2 regions of the Brevibacillus gelatini genome follow, and region 1 is predicted to be linked to the other one. Evidence: a T-box and tRNA genes for the amino acid it is inferred to sense, from the RefSeq annotation. Region 1 holds a T-box; the other holds one or more tRNA genes.
What was found. The T-box of region 1 lies ahead of serS (serine--tRNA ligase). A T-box ahead of a tRNA ligase gene usually reads a tRNA of that ligase, here a tRNA-Ser.
Positions count from the first base shown of each region.

Region 2: it has a tRNA-Ser gene. The T-box ahead of serS (serine--tRNA ligase) is inferred to sense a tRNA for this amino acid. The anticodon was not compared.

Region 1 covers NZ_CP154342.1:27,731-35,743, reverse strand. The annotation lists gene aceB (malate synthase A) at 1-1,412, opposite strand, end outside; gene serS (serine--tRNA ligase) at 1,890-3,170, opposite strand; T-box leader at 3,223-3,443, opposite strand; gene pdxT (pyridoxal 5'-phosphate synthase glutaminase subunit PdxT) at 3,580-4,155, opposite strand; gene pdxS (pyridoxal 5'-phosphate synthase lyase subunit PdxS) at 4,166-5,050, opposite strand; gene AAFJ72_RS00215 (D-alanyl-D-alanine carboxypeptidase family protein) at 5,160-6,467, opposite strand; gene guaB (IMP dehydrogenase) at 6,678-8,013, opposite strand, start outside.
Region 2 covers NZ_CP154342.1:3,010,071-3,018,083, forward strand. The annotation lists gene AAFJ72_RS14475 (EamA family transporter) at 154-1,062, shown strand; gene AAFJ72_RS14480 (tetratricopeptide repeat protein) at 1,201-2,241, opposite strand; gene AAFJ72_RS14485 (hypothetical protein) at 2,372-2,503, shown strand; tRNA gene AAFJ72_RS14490 (tRNA-Leu) at 2,785-2,871, opposite strand; tRNA gene AAFJ72_RS14495 (tRNA-Val) at 2,888-2,963, opposite strand; tRNA gene AAFJ72_RS14500 (tRNA-Glu) at 3,058-3,131, opposite strand; tRNA gene AAFJ72_RS14505 (tRNA-Ser) at 3,136-3,228, opposite strand; partial or broken gene AAFJ72_RS14510 (phospholipase A2 family protein) at 3,534-3,620, shown strand; gene AAFJ72_RS14515 (hypothetical protein) at 3,638-3,802, opposite strand; gene AAFJ72_RS14520 (hypothetical protein) at 3,919-4,122, shown strand; gene thiM (hydroxyethylthiazole kinase) at 4,337-5,149, opposite strand; gene AAFJ72_RS14530 (hypothetical protein) at 5,174-5,656, opposite strand; gene AAFJ72_RS14535 (RtcB family protein) at 5,876-7,312, opposite strand; gene AAFJ72_RS14540 (helix-turn-helix transcriptional regulator) at 7,534-8,013, shown strand, end outside.

The sequences.
Region 1 (8,013 bases):
AGCACGCCTTTTGGATGACGAATCCAGTGCCACACCTGAGTCCGGGAAATTTCCGCGGTCGCCGCATCCTCCATCAGATTGTAGATCGGCACTGCGCCATGCCCGCGCAGCCACGCTTCGATGTACTGCAAGCCTACACTTATGTTTGTACGTACGCCTTCTTCCGTAATGGCGCCCTCTGGTACAGCCAGCAGGTCGCTTGCCGATACCTGCACATCCTCGCGTTTGTACCAGATCTGGTTCGGCTCTCGCATCAAGCGGTTGAATACCTCCATCGCCACTGGCACCAGTGCGGGATGGGCCACCCATGTACCGTCGTGCCCGTCGTAAGCTTCCCGCTCCTTGTCAGCGCGTACTTTGGCGAGCGCTTCCTCGTTTTTGACCGGGTCGTTTTTCACCGGAATCTGGGCAGCCATCCCGCCAATGCAAGGAGCCTGGCGTTTATGGCACGTCTTCACCGCCAACGTGGTGTAGGCCCTCATAAACGGAACCGTCATCGTGACTTGCGCCCGGTCAGGAGTGATGACATGCGGCTGATTCCGCAGCTTTTTAATGTAGCTGAAAATGTAATCCCAACGCCCGCAGTTCAATCCCGCGCTATGCTCCCGCAGTTCATACAAAATCTCATCCATCTCAAAGGCTGCGAGAATCGTTTCGATCAGAACCGTCGCCCGAATCGTACCGCGCGGAATATTCAGTTCCTCCTGGGCAAACACAAATACATCGTTCCAGAGACGCGCTTCCAGGTGGCTTTCCAGCTTCGGCAGGTAGAAGTACGGGGCCGTCTTGTTCGCGATCAAGGCATCGACGTTGTGGTAAAAGTAGAGCCCAAAGTCGAGCAGGCTGCCGGAAATCGGCTTTTGATCGAGAAGGATATGTTTTTCATCGAGATGCCAGCCACGCGGCCGCACGATCAATACCGCTGTTTTCTCATTGAGGGTGTATTGCTTTCCTTGCGGGCTGGTGTATGAGATGTTGCGGCGGACAGCGTCCTTCATGTTGATCTGGCCCTGAATCGTATTCTCCCAGGTAGGCGAGTTTGCGTCCTCAAAATCTGCCATGAAGACGCGTGCGCCCGAATTGAGTGCGTTGATAACCATTTTGCGGTCGCCTGCTGGCCCGGTAATCTCCACCCGGCGATCCAGCAGATCATGTGGAAGCGGAGCTACCGTCCAATCTCCGTTGCGAATCTCGGCTGTTTCCGGCAAAAAGTCGGGCAGTTGCCCGGCATCTATTTTCAATTGGCGTTCCTGACGTGCGGCAAGCAATTGCTGCCTTCTGTCGCCGAACTTTTGCTCCAGCTTGATGACGAACTGGATCGCCTCTGGTGTGAGAATATCCTCGTAGCCGGAGCGCATCTCGCCGGTAATCTGGATTTCCAGCGGATATGGATTGGTTGGAATCGTAGTCAAACCTGTTCACCTTCCCTTGATAGCACCTAAATTATTATGGTACAGAATTAATTTTTAGAAATTATTATAGTACAGAAGGTTCAAAAAAAATGGCTTAATCCTGGTATCCGCTGCCACTGCAATGACTGCAGATCACATGTCCGTCCCCCAAACAATGATGGCAAGCCGCTCCGTTGTCATCATGACCAACGCCTCCACACCGTGGGCAATTCTGTTCGCCGTTTCCTTCACACCGATAGCAGTTCATTTCCCATTCCCTCCACTTCTGTATTAAAACAATATTCTTTTAAGTTGTTTTTATTATATAACAGAGATTGGTACAGTGCAACACAATTTTCTAAAAATTATAACTGTAATAGTACACATTTTCCGAGCTGTCTTGTCCCCCATGCTCTCTCGCCTTTTCCCCGCCCCAAAAAGAAAGCAGCCTCTGATCCAATAAAGAAAGATCAAAGGCTGCTGTGCTTATCCTGCTGCTTATTTCGGCTCGATTTTGGCTACTCCGCCCATGTACGGACGCAGCACTTCCGGAATGGTAATGCTTCCGTCTTCCCCCTGGTAGTTTTCCAAAATCGCCGCTACGGTGCGGCCAATAGCGAGGCCCGAGCCGTTCAGTGTATGCACGAACTCCGGCTTCGATTTGGTGTCGCGGCGGAAACGAATATTGGCGCGACGAGCCTGGAAATCTTCGAAGTTCGAACAAGACGAGATTTCGCGGTACGTGTTCGAGCTTGGAAGCCATACCTCCAAGTCGTATTTCTTCGCTGCCGTAAATCCGAGATCGCCTGTACACATGCTCATGACGCGGTACGGAAGTCCAAGCAGTTGCAGCACCTTCTCGGCGTTTTTCACCAGCTTCTCCAGCTCGTCATACGAATCTTCCGGTTTGACGAATTTCACCAGCTCTACTTTGTTGAATTGGTGCTGGCGAATCAGCCCGCGTGTATCGCGGCCAGCCGATCCCGCTTCCGAACGGAAACAAGCGCTGAAAGCAGCATAGTAGCGCGGCAGATCGTCTCCATCCAGAATTTCATCCCGGTGCATGTTGGTGACTGGCACCTCTGCGGTCGGGATCAGGAAGTAGTCTGGTCCCTCCAGCTTGAAAGCATCTTCCTCGAACTTCGGCAACTGTCCGGTTCCGGTCATGCTTGCACGGTTTACGATATATGGCGGGATAACCTCTTCGTAACCGTGCTCAGTGGCATGCAGGTCCATCATGAAGTTCATCAATGCGCGCTCCAGGCGGGCTCCCAGTCCTTTGTAAAAGACAAAGCGGCTTCCTGTTACTTTTGCTGCCGTCTCAAAATCGAGAATCCCTGTCTGGCTGGCGAGCTCCCAGTGCGGCTTTGCCTCAAAGCCAAAGTTGCGCGGCTCGCCCCACGTCCATGCCACTACGTTGTCGTCTTCCGATGTACCAATCGGTGTGCTCTCATGCGGCAGGTTAGGCAGGCTCAGCAAAATGAGCTCCAGCTGCTCATCCAGCTTGCGCAGCTCTTCGTCCAGCTTCTTGATGTGTTCGTTTACTTCCTTCATTGCCGCGATCAGGTGGTCGGCATTCTCTTTGTTGCGCTTCATGACCGCTACTTGCTCGGAAACGGTATTTCGTTTATTTTTCAGCGCCTCTGCTTCCTGAATTACTTGACGGCGCTTTTCATCGACCTCTGCAAACTGATCCAGAGCCGAAATATCTTCATTGCGATGCGCCAAACGGCGTTTTACCCCTTCCAAATCCTGACGCAGTATTTTGACGTCCAACATGTTCGAATCCCTCCGAATCCATAATCAAAATGCAAAAAACACCCGTCCCCTCATAAGGGACGAGTGTTGTGTACCCGCGTTGCCACCCTCGTTGATACATGCCCATCCTGGCGCATCTATCCACTCCATCCGTCATAACGGGACGGTTCCGGACAAAGTTCATTCCTTTGCCACTCCGAGATGGATTCCTTCACAGACCGGATCGGTTCGCACCACCCACCGACTCTCTACACCAGGTTGATGTGAAGTACTTGTTCTCATCATCGCATTCTCATTCATACCTATTTCTATTGTTAACTGTACTACAAGTTCTATACGTATGTAAAGGGCGCTCCGCCATCATCTTGTAACAAAAAGAAAAGACCAGCATTTGGCCAATGCCGATCTTTTCATGCAAGCGTCACTTCAATCAGTTTCGGTATTCCTTCACCATGTCGAGGAAGTATTTGTGCATTCTTGTATCTTCCGTCAATTCCGGGTGAAAGGCAGCCGCCAGGTAATGCCCTTCTCGCGCTACCACGATCTTTTCTTCGTACTTGGCCAGCACTTCTGCGTTTTCTCCGACTTCCATAATATATGGTGCCCGGATGAACACTGCCGGGTAATCTGCACCGACGCCAGCTACAGGCATTGTCACCTCGAAGCTTTCCTTTTGGCGGCCAAAGGCATTTCGCTCCACCTTAATATCCATCAACCCGAGATGGCAGTCATCTTGCCCCTCAATCTGTTTGGCCAAAAGAATCGCGCCTGCGCAAGTACCGAAGATCGGCTTGCCTGCTTTTCCGAACTCGCGGAGCGCGTCCATGAATCCGTACTTGTGCATCAGCTTGCTGATCGTCGTGCTTTCTCCGCCGGGGAGAACCAGTCCGTCGAGTTCGTCCAGCTCTTCCACCTTTTTGACGGGAACAGCTGTCGCCCCAGCCTCTTCCAGCATGCGCAGGTGTTCTGCTACAGCTCCTTGCAAAGCGAGTACACCGATTTTCATTCTGCTCACCTTACCAGCCACGCTCTTGCATGCGATCCGCCTCGCGAATTTTGGAAATCTCGATTCCGGTCATTGGACTTCCCAAACCTTTGGATACGCGAGCGATCAGTTCGTAGTCTGTGTAGTGCGTAGTCGCTTCAACGATTGCGCGAGCGAATTTCTCCGGATTTTCCGATTTGAAAATACCCGAGCCGACAAACACGCCGTCAGCCCCGAGCTGCATCATCAAAGCCGCATCTGCCGGAGTCGCTACGCCACCAGCGGCGAAGTTCACTACAGGCAGCTTGCCGGTTTTGTGTACTTGTTCCAGCAGCTCGTATGGGGCACCCAGATTTTTCGCTTCGGCCATCAGCTCATCGTAAGACATTGCTTGCACTTTGCGGATTTGCGCCATCATCGTGCGCATGTGGCGAACGGCTTCTACGATGTTTCCGGTTCCTGGCTCACCTTTTGTCCGAATCATGGACGCCCCTTCACCGATACGGCGAAGCGCTTCACCCAGATCACGCGCACCACATACAAACGGCACAGTGAATTCTTTTTTATTGATGTGGTACAGATCATCGGCCGGGGTCAAAACTTCACTCTCGTCAATGTAATCGACACCCATCGATTCCAGTACGCGCGCTTCTACAAAGTGTCCGATACGAGCTTTTGCCATAACAGGGATCGAAACAGCGTTCAGCACTTCCTCCACAATGCCAAGATCAGCCATACGAGCTACTCCGCCAGCCGCACGAATGTCAGAAGGTACGCGTTCCAATGCCATGACAGCTACAGCACCGGCAGCTTCAGCAATTTTTGCCTGCTCGGCGTTCACAACGTCCATGATGACGCCGCCTTTTTGCATCTCAGCCATACCTTTTTTTACGCGGGACGTTCCTACTTGTACCATGTGAAAATTCCCCCTACATCATGAAGTCAGAACCGTAACTGTTATGCTCTGTTATGGTTCTTCGTTACCGTCATTGTAAACGATAGATGAGGGGGAATACAATAGTTATTTAATTTCCTGTTCCACTACTGAACAAATTGCTGAAAAATTGAATGATGCTGCGGAAGAACAAACGAATCCAGCTCGCCTCTTCGACCTCCTGGCCTGCCACCAAATCCGCGCCTGCTTTTGCTGCATCTTCCGGCTGCAGGTAGTCGGTGTCTTTCGCTCCTTCTTCTTTCAGGACGAGCTTGCCGATGACTTGTCCTGCCTTAATGGGAGCATTCAAATCCTGGAAGGTAACGGTCGGCGTCAACTTTGCCTCGGTTCCGATCTTGGTCACTACTTTCACTTCACTGCCCGTTACAGCCGGCACGTTCAATTCGACACCGTTCTTTACCGGTGCGGTTTCAAAACCTTTGACCGGAGCACCTTTATCCATTTGCTTCGTTAATTTGAAATTGCTAAAGCCGTAGTCAAAAAGCTTGTTGGTTTCCACGAAGCGTTTTGTTTTACTGTCTGTCCCCATCACGACAGAAATCAAGCGCATGTTATCACGCACGACAGTACCCGTAAAGCAATAACCGGCTGCTTGTGTATAGCCCGTTTTTAATCCGTCTACACCTGGATAGTAATTGGGCAGATCAGGCAGCATCCAGTTGTTATTCGCCATTTTCAATTCATTTTTAGAGCCGGGACGGAAGGTGAAACGCGGGATTTTCGATACTTCCAACGCTTCCGGAAAATCACGAATCAGGTTTCTGGCGAGGATAGCCGAATCACGCGCGGACATCAGATTTTCCACTTGATCGGTCTGGACGGAGTATGGACCCAACTCATTTGCCGGCAAGCCGCTGGATGTAACGAAAGATGTATTTTTCATCCCAAACTCGGCAGCCTTCTTGTTCATCATCTGCACGAAGTTGGCTTCATTGCCCGCTATCTTTTCAGCAAGCAGAACAGTAGCATCGTTGGCAGAAACGACAGCCATTGCATTGTACAGCTCCCTGACTGTAAAAGATTCCCCCAGATTCAGGTACACTCCGGACGTATCAGAGATTCTTGCCACATAGAAAGCATATTCACTGACAGGCACCTTTTCGTCCCAGCTGATTTTCTTCTGCTTGACCGCTTCCAGTACAAGGTATTCCGCCATCATCTTGCTCATGCTGGCAGGAGGCAGTGGGACGTCTGGATTCATGCTATATAAAACTTTTCCCGTAGATGCCTCTAATAGAATGGCAGATTTTGCAGCCAGTTGTAGATCTGCTGCAGGTGCTGCATCGGCCTTCGTCGCTGCTCCTCCCATTGCGGTAGCAAACATAGCGACAGAAAGGATCAGACCTGTCAGTCGTGTCTTCCAAGTAGTTCGCTTCATCGTTTCTTCTCACTCTCCAATTCTGTCATAAGTCTATACGGTAATTGGGCACCAAGTGTAAGTGTAACATACCATTACGACCGCATTGAAGCCCAAATAGACTCATTAGCAAGTAATGGATTGGATGGTAGATCATCGTTTTTGACATACAAAAGGGGGCGTCTCAAAGCCGACATGACGACTTTTGAGACAGCCCCCAGATTGTTTAACCTATGAAATCGAGTAGTTTGGCGATTCCTTCGTGATTTGCACATCGTGCGGATGGCTTTCGCGCAAGCCGGCACCTGTGATACGGATAAACTGCGAGTTTTGAATCAAGTCTTCAATTGTTTTGGCTCCGCAGTAGCCCATACCTGCACGCAGACCGCCGATCAACTGATAAGTCACGTCCGCCAAAGGCCCTTTGTATGGAACACGGCCCTCGATGCCTTCTGGAACAAGCTTTTGTTCGTTCTCCTGGAAGTAACGGTCCTTGCTTCCTGCTTTCATCGCGCCAATCGAGCCCATTCCGCGGTATACCTTGAAGCGGCGTCCTTGGAAAATCTCGAACTCGCCCGGGCTTTCCTCCGTTCCGGCAAACAGACTGCCGATCATGATCGCCGAAGCACCCGCTCCGATTGCTTTTGGCAAATCACCGGAGTATTTAATGCCGCCGTCGGCAATAATTGGAATATTGTACTCGCGCGCTACTCGGGCGCAATCGTAAATGGCAGTGATTTGCGGCACACCGATACCGGCTACGACACGCGTTGTACAAATGGAGCCTGGACCGATCCCGACTTTGACAACGGATGCCCCTGCTTCGATCAGGTCGCGAGTGGCTTCTCCTGTTGCAACGTTTCCTGCCACGATTGTCAGGTTTGGATATTCCTTGCGAAGTGCTTTTACTGTCTCGATAACACCTTTGGAATGCCCATGCGCTGTATCGACGACAAGCACGTCTACACCTGCCTGTACGAGCGCCGCCGCACGATCAAACGTATCTGCGGAAACCCCTACTGCCGCCCCACACAGCAAACGCCCTTGCGGGTCCTTGGCTGCTTGCGGGTATTGAATCGCTTTTTCAATATCCTTAATGGTAATAAGGCCACGCAAAATGTTATTTTCATCGACCAGCGGCAGTTTTTCGATTTTGTGCTTTTGGAGAATCGCTTCGGCTTGCTGCAGGGTGGTTCCAACCGGAGCTGTAACCAGATTCTCTTTTGTCATGACTTCCTTGATTGGTGTCGAGTAGTCATGGACAAAACGCAAATCGCGGTTGGTTAAAATCCCAATGAGATGATTTTCTTCGTCGACGATCGGAACACCGGAAATGCGGTATTTCCCCATCAGCGCGTCCGCCTCTGCGACGGTGTGATTCTGGGTCAAAGAAAATGGGTTGGTAATGACCCCGCTTTCCGAGCGCTTCACGCGATCTACTTCACTCGCCTGCTGCTCGATCGACATGTTTTTATGGATGATCCCAATACCACCCTGACGCGCCATAGCAATCGCCATGGCTGATTCCGTTACTGTATCCATTCCGGCACTAATCAGGGGGATGTTC
Region 2 (8,013 bases), 1.5 Mb from region 1:
TCCTTCACTGCCATAGCAGTGATTTAGCGAGACATCTCATTATCTCAGCAGCATAATGAAGTGAAAAATAATTTTTCATTGTACCATTTTTCCTACTAGTGTACAATAGGCATTATTCAACCGAGTTTAGTCATAAGAAAGGAATTTTCACCTATGACATACTGGCGTTCTGTTCTGTTCGTTTTGCTCGGGGCATGCAGCTACGGAGTGCTCTCCCTGTTCATGAAGCACGCGTTTGCGCTTGGCTTTACTCCCTACGAGATGAGCGGGAGCCAACTCATTTTCGGCGGCTTGATAATGATTATAGCGGCCCTGTTTTTCTCGCGTGAACGGTTCCGCCTGAAATATTTGCTGATTCTCGCCCCTGTCAGCGTGATGATGGCGTCCACCAGCATTCTTTACCATCAGGCCGTCAGCCGCTTGTCCGCTTCGCTGGCCATCGTGCTTCTGTTCCAGTTTACCTGGATCGGGGTCCTGCTCGAATCGCTTGTCGAGCGCAAATGGCCGACGGCAAAAAAATGGGTGTCGCTTTTCATGCTTGGCGGCGGAACGGTGCTTGCCAGCGGTCTTGGCGAAGGCGGCCTGCAAGGTGTCAGCATCACGGGTCTGGTCTGCGGCCTGTTGTCGGGGGCTACGTTTGCCCTGGTGATTTTCTTCAGCGGGCGCATCCTTCCAGGCTTGAATCCTTATTTGCGCAGCGCGATCACGATCAGCCTGGCAGCCGTCATGCTCTCCATCGTCTATCCGCCAACCTTTTTGTTCAACGGTCGGCTAATGGACGGACTGCTTCCGCTCGGCTTGCTCGTTGCCGTGTTCGGTTCGGTCATCCCGATTTTTTGTCTCGCGGCAGGCGTCCCCCGCATCGGCAACGGCCTCGCTACGATCCTGAGTGCTGTCGAGCTGCCAACCGTCGTCCTTTTGTCCAGTCTGGTTCTCCAGGAAAAGGTGACGTTTTCCCAATGGGGCGGCGTTCTGATGATCCTCGCTGCCATCTGCGTGCCGCAAATCAAATGGCGCAGGCTTTTGGCGCCGTCACGGGTTTTGGAGAAAAAAGGTATGTAAACAAAAGAAAAGCCCAGCCGGATCCTTCCTGGACCTCGCTGGGCTTTTGCTGTTTTTGTATCGGGAGAAAGTGGTCATGGGTAGGCTAGGTGTAATTCCCCAAACAAAAATGAGGTGATTGTATTTCACCTCTGTTGCTCATAAATCCGTTTTCTTTTCATATATTCTTAAAACTACATCATATGTCTTCATCAAATAGTCTTCAAATTTATTACCCTCTTGCTTAAAGTAATCCAACGCAAGCTTTGCATGTTTCAAAGCATCATCGTATTGTTTGTCAGAATAAAGCGCTTCTGCAAGAGTGTATCGTGCCTCTGCCAACAATTCTTCTGTTGTATAATCATCAATTACTGAATAGCAAAGACGTTTGGATTCTTCTAGCTGACCCATCAAACGGTATACTTTTGCTAATTCTAAAGTTGTATTTTTCGCAAAATGCTTTCTGTTAGCTTCTTGGTGCAGGTCAAGAGCCATTTGAAGATGTTCCAGAGCTTCTTCATATCTTCCTGTTCTTCTGTATAGCATCCCCAAATTGTGGTCAATCGCCGCTTCAAGCTTTTCGTCCGGGATAATTTTCAGAATATCAAGCACTTTCATGAAGCTTTCCTCAGCTTCCTCAAATCTTGACAATTTGTGATAGCAGATGCCTGTACTGATATAAATATCAGCCCCATTATACAGCAATCCTAACGAAATATTTAACTCTTCGGCACGTTTCAGCCAGCCGATTGCTGATACATACTCCTCTAATATTCCATGCATGACACCTGTTGCGTAATACGCGAGAACTTTTTGCGTCCCTCCTATCGCATGTCTATCAATCAGTTGATTTGCCGACATCAAATAAGGAACAGCTTTACTTGCTTCACCAATTTGAGAGTAAAATAATCCGATAGAAGATAATGACCTAACATAATCTATGGCGTTAGCTTTTTCTTCATAAATCTGTTTTGCCAGAGAAATGCTTAAAAGATAATGCTTTTCGGCAATATTAAAGTTTTGATTAATATGGTTGAATCGAGCGCTTGCCCACCAGTAAGTACTTTTGTCCTCTACCGCAAGCTTGTCGATGTCCAAAGAATCAAATTGTTTTCTTGCTTCTTCCCACTTGTTTTCCTCTATGTTATTGACAATGTGTTGTAAAATGAGATGGGTTTCTATTTCTACGACATTTTCCATCATTAATCCTCCTTTGTTTGCAGGATTCTCCCCTTCTCGTCATTATATCCAAATATTGTCATAATTGACAAGTGCTTCTTCTGGGAATATAATGAAATATAAGAGTAATCTATATTTTCGGAGGTGTAACATGAAGACATTTATCAAGGGAATCATGGCTTTTAGCATGTTATTTGGATTAGTAGCAACATATTCAAATCCAGAAGTTATTCAACTTCCAACAAAAATTGTCATTCAATATGGGCATCAATGGGGAACATAAAAAGGGGGATGCGATTCATCCCCCTTTTTATGTTAACCCAATATTTCAGCCCCCCTTCTCAAACCTTCAATTTCGCCCTGCATGGCGTTCCAACTTTGTCCCACCTGGAAATGCAACGGCTCGTCATTTGGATTTCAGTATGACGCAACATCCTTCCGCAACAAAGTAACCACTTCCTTCCACGATGATTACCATCGGAAGAAAGTGGTCACAAGTAGCAAAAAAGGTTTCGGATAGCCCACTTCATTCGCAGCTTATCCAAAACCTTACATATGCTGATATGGTGCGGTCGAGAGGACTTGAACCTCCACGGTGTTGCCACCACTAGAACCTGAATCTAGCGCGTCTGCCAATTCCGCCACGACCGCAATTTGAACATGAAAATGGTGGAGGCTGACGGGATCGAACCGCCGACCCTCTGCTTGTAAGGCAGATGCTCTCCCAGCTGAGCTAAGCCTCCACTGCCCGCAACTTTTGTTGGGCCTGACAAAGTGAATCAGCGCAACCGTGAATCCTTTGCGAGGCCCAACAGCCGCTTGCAGGGTGTCTGTAAGTGACCCGTAGGGGATTCGAACCCCTGTATGACAGCGTGAAAGGCTGCTGTGTTAAACCGCTTCACCAACGGGCCATGATGGCGGATGGAGTGGGATTTGAACCCACGAGACGGGTCTACCCCGCCTACACGATTTCCAATCGTGCTCCTTCGGCCTCTCGGACATCCATCCATGCTTTTCCCTTGCCCTTGCCCTTTTCACATATCGCTTGGGCAAGAACTAATCTATCATATCCGATAATTGATTTCAAGTGATATTTTAAAAGTTTTTTTTCACATGGAAAGCAGCTTTTGGCGCTCTGCCGCAGCGATGTCAGCAAATGCCTCTTCGTGCTTCCCGGCGATCCTCCCGTCATATTTTGTGAAACTTGCCTAAAACAACTTCCTCCCTTTTCCAATATGCTGGCAATATCCATCTTCAATGCGGAGTGATGACTGTTGGGCAGAAGAAGACGGCGGGGATTGCGTATTCCTTGTTTGTACGGAAACTGGTGCGGTCCAGGCTGCTCCGGGCCGGGCGCCCCCATCGACGATATTGACCGCTGCTGCAAAAAGCACGACCGCTGCTATCAAAAACGCGGTTATTTTGCTTGCAGCTGCGACCAGGAGCTTTTGCGCTGCTTGCGGGACAAAATCGACATGAAAACGGAAAAGGGCAGGGTAGCCGCCATGATTTCCGCCTTTTTTTCCCGATCCAGATGCATTCCGGACGACAGGAAATAGCCTGTTTTGCGAATTGTCATCATTGTCATTCTTCATACAAAAATTGGTAACATCTTGGACATAAATCCGACAAAACTTCCGTGATTTCCCATTGGACTTTTTTGGTACTCTAGTAAATGTCCAAGGAGGTTACAAGCTCGTGGAATTGCATATTCGCACAGACGCCAGTGCAGCGCTGACGTTAAAGAAAGAAATCATTTTTCACGGAATTTCGCGCTTTTATGTACGTCCGTTTGAAGAAGATCAAGTAGAATTCGTTTTTCTGGCGCTCTCGGAGCATCAGAAGAAGCTGTTATCCTTCACGCTGCGAAAATACAGCTACGCCCTAACTTACCTATCCTAGTCCTAGCCATATAGCCGTACACATTTTCATCCCCTGGAAAGCAGGGGATTTTTCTTTTGGACGACAGCCAGCCTTTTGCCTTCCTCTTCAAAAAGGAGCGGCTTCACCGGGAGCGAGAGGGGCTGTCTGATGGAGATGCCCCTCCCGAACCGAACACAGACTGCCTGTCGAAAACATGGGATAGTCGCGGTACCTGAGAGCGTATGTTTTTCGCCTACAGCCCCGTTTGTTCGATGGCTCCCAGACGATGCACATCATCGGCCGTCACGGTTGACAGCGCATTCAAAAACTGAATCTGGAAGCTGCCCGGTCCCTCAGCGGCTGCTTTCTCCGCCGCCAGTTGTGCAGCGACCCCGTACGTGACGAGCGCAGCAGCTCCGGCTGCCAGCACGTCTTTTTCCACAGCGGCAAAGGCGCCCATCACGGAGGTCAGCAAGCAGCCTGTGCCTGTCACTTTCGTCAGGATCGGATGTCCGTTATGGATGGCATACACGCGGCTGCCGTCCGAAATGACATCGACTTTTCCTGTAATCGCCACGACTGTGTTCAGCTTTTGCGCCGCCGCTTTGGCCAGCGTCGCGACGTCTCCGCCTGCCTCGCCGGCGTCCACTCCTTTGATCTCCCACGATTCGCCGATAACGTTGGCGATTTCCGCCGCGTTTCCGCGAATTAACGAAAGCGTTAGCTCACGCACGATTTTTTGCGCGGTTTCTGTGCGGTACGGAGTTGCGCCTGCACCTACCGGGTCGAACAGCACAGGGACCTGGTGGCGATTGGCCGAGCTTCCGGCGATGAGCATCGCCTTTACTTCACGCTCGTTCAGCGTTCCCATGTTCAGGACGAGCGCCCCTGCGATTTTCGCCATATCCGCGACTTCCTGCTCCGCGTAGGCCATGACAGGAGACGCGCCAAGGGCGAGCAAGCCGTTTGCCGTGAAGTTGGTCACGACGACGTTCGTCATATTGTGCACCAGCGGGTTGCTTTTCCGCACGTTTTCCAGCAGCTTGCCGATTGTTTCAGGCTTCATGCCAGTGATCCCTCTCTTTCGTAACTACACCTGGGGAATCATCTTGAATACTTCGACAATCTCCCCAAACTCCGGATGATCCTGTCTTACCCCTATGATGATATAGGATTGATGGAGCGCAGGCAATTCGGGCCTGGTAGCGACCAGTCTCCACTTTGTTTGCCCGCGATCCGTCACCGTCGCCAAAAACGTGATACGTCCTGCCCCTTTTTGCAATACGTCTACTTCATCCAGTGTGCCGCAAATCTTCAAACGATCATCCGGGTGGGCGATCCTGTGCTCCTCCACCCATTTTTCTTTCAATTCTTCTACCTTCAGCATCTTCCACCGATCGAGAAACTCCCAATCCTTCGAGTGCGGAAAAATATGCTTCGTCTGCTCCAGGAAGGCGTTGTACTCATCGTGCAGCTGATCGATGTATTCGTCCACTTCCTCCGAGATGACGCGAATGTGCTCTTCCCCGCATGTGCGAATGTGATAAGCCAGAAACTTAAAGGACTCGATCATGTCAAAGTTTCCCCACCCCCAAGGCTGTTCGCCGAAAACTCCCCCCCGAGTCCGGCACTTTTGGCAGGTGAAGTAATAGTATGTAGCCATAGCTGTTCCCCTATCTTCCCTTTATAGTCTCTTTTCTCATATCGGTTGGGCAAGCGGTGCAATTTATGTTCATTTGTCAAAAATAAAGCAAAATATGGCTCCCGCCCGGCAACGGAAACCATTTTTTGCTCAAACTCCTTTGATTGCGATGAGTGGTTTGCACTTGGCTACGACTGTCGCCAGCTTTGCGCCCACGACGGAATCGATAATCTGATCCACGTCTTTGTACGCCTGCGGACATTCATCGAGAATCGCTTCCAGAGAGCGGTGGTTGACCAAAATTTCGTCCTCCTGGCCGATGCGCAGCGCTTGCTCGAACTCATTGATCGTGACCGCCTCTTTCGTGGCCTTGCGCGAGCGGATGCGGCCCGCGCCATGGCAGATCGAATAAAAGTTTTTCGCGCCGCCTGCCGCACCGACCATGATGTAGGACGATGTTCCCATCGAGCCTGGAATCAATGCCGGATGTCCGGTCTTTTTATACGCCTTCGGATTTTGGAAGTGACCAGCCGGGAGCGCCTTGGTTGCCCCTTTGCGATGAACGAGCATCGGCGTGTTGCGGTGATATTCCTCCAGCGCGTAATTGTGCATCAAATCGTACAGGACCGGAGTGGAAACGGCTTTTCCCAGTACGTCCTGAAAAGCCCGCTCGACCGCGTAGCCGATCAGATGGCGGTTCACCACGGCGTAATTCAATGCCGAGTACATCAGGTTCAAATACCGCTGCCCTTCCTCTGTATCAATCGGGGCATAGACCAGGCTCGGTTCCGGATTTTCAATCCCCCATTTGAACATCGCTTCCTTGAAGCTTTTCGTATAATCTCGTCCGAGCATGGCCCCCCAGGCGCGGGAACCGGAGTGAATCATGATGACGACCTGCCCGTCGAACAAGCCCCACTCCTGCGCGATCTCCCGGTTGTCGTCCGCGATTTCCAGCGACTGGATTTCGATAAAATGATTCCCGCCGCCAAGCGTTCCGAGCTGTCCCCACGCTCTTTGCCACGACTTGGCGGGAATGTGCGCAAGCGCCGTGTGATCGAAGGCAAACGTATGCTTTTCCACATGGGTCAGGGAGCGGCTCACCCCGCCCGGCTCATCCGCCGGCTCCGCCAAATACGCGGCTGGCAGACCGTTCAGGCCGTACTTCACCACTTCTTCGAGGGGAATATCGGTGTAGCTCGTTTGCCCGCGCTCTGTCGTCGGCACGTACGTTTCAATCGCCTGAATCAGCTCGCGCTTCAACTGTTTGTCTTTCAGCTCATCCCGGTGCAGCGGTGTCAGGTGCACGCGCATACCGCAGCCGATGTCCGAGCCGACAATCGAGGGAGACACAAACCCGTCGCGCATATTCCAGACGGCCGTTGTCCCGATGCACGTCCCGACGCCGACATGGGCATCCGGCGTATAGGAAAAGTACACATTGCGCGGGATGCGCAAGTTATGTTCCGCCATCTCGAACACGCGCTGTCCAAAAGTGGCAAATACTTCGTCATTGGCAAACACGTGAACGGAGCCAGCGCCAAGCTGCACTTCCCGATGGCAATTTCCGTGCTCGATCATTTTCATTTTCGTTGCTCCTCTCCTTGCCGAGCCGCGCCATCCCAGCAGCGCGACTGTATTTCGTTTCCTGCCGCTATCTTCGCTGATTTTTCCATGGTTGAACATGGCAAAAGTATTACGACCCCACTATTTTGGGCAAAATTTTCGCCACACCTTGACTTGTGCTTCTCCGCTTTCGTAATATGAGGACTAATTTGGAAATTACCGCAAGATAAGGATGAAAGCGGATGGCAAAAGAAGGATTTGACAAAGAATTGCAGTTGCTGCGCCTGATGTTTCTGACCCAAGGGGCGTACAACCGCCAGCAGTTGGCAGAGCGGCTGGGCATTTCCGTCCATACGCTGGACAAGACGGTGAAAAAGCTCCGGGAAATTCAGTCCACACTTTACCAGCATGTGACAGATCGCGAGAAAAAAGGCTGCTACGCGCAGCTTCGCTACAACTACTTTGCTGTGACAGACAACTTCCTGATGTTCCTCTACCACGCCAAATCGCTCAAGGAGTCAGAGGTAGAGCGGCTGTACCGCATCCTGGAACTGCTCAGCCAGCAGCCGCGCTCGATCAAGGAGTTGCTGGACGCCTTTCTCGCTACCCCGACGGGGGAAGTGCCGGATGAAAAAACGTTGCGCCAGGACTTGAAATATTTGGAGGAGCTTTCTGTCATCAAAAAAAGCGGAGCCACGCGGCCTTATGTTTACCAGTTTGAC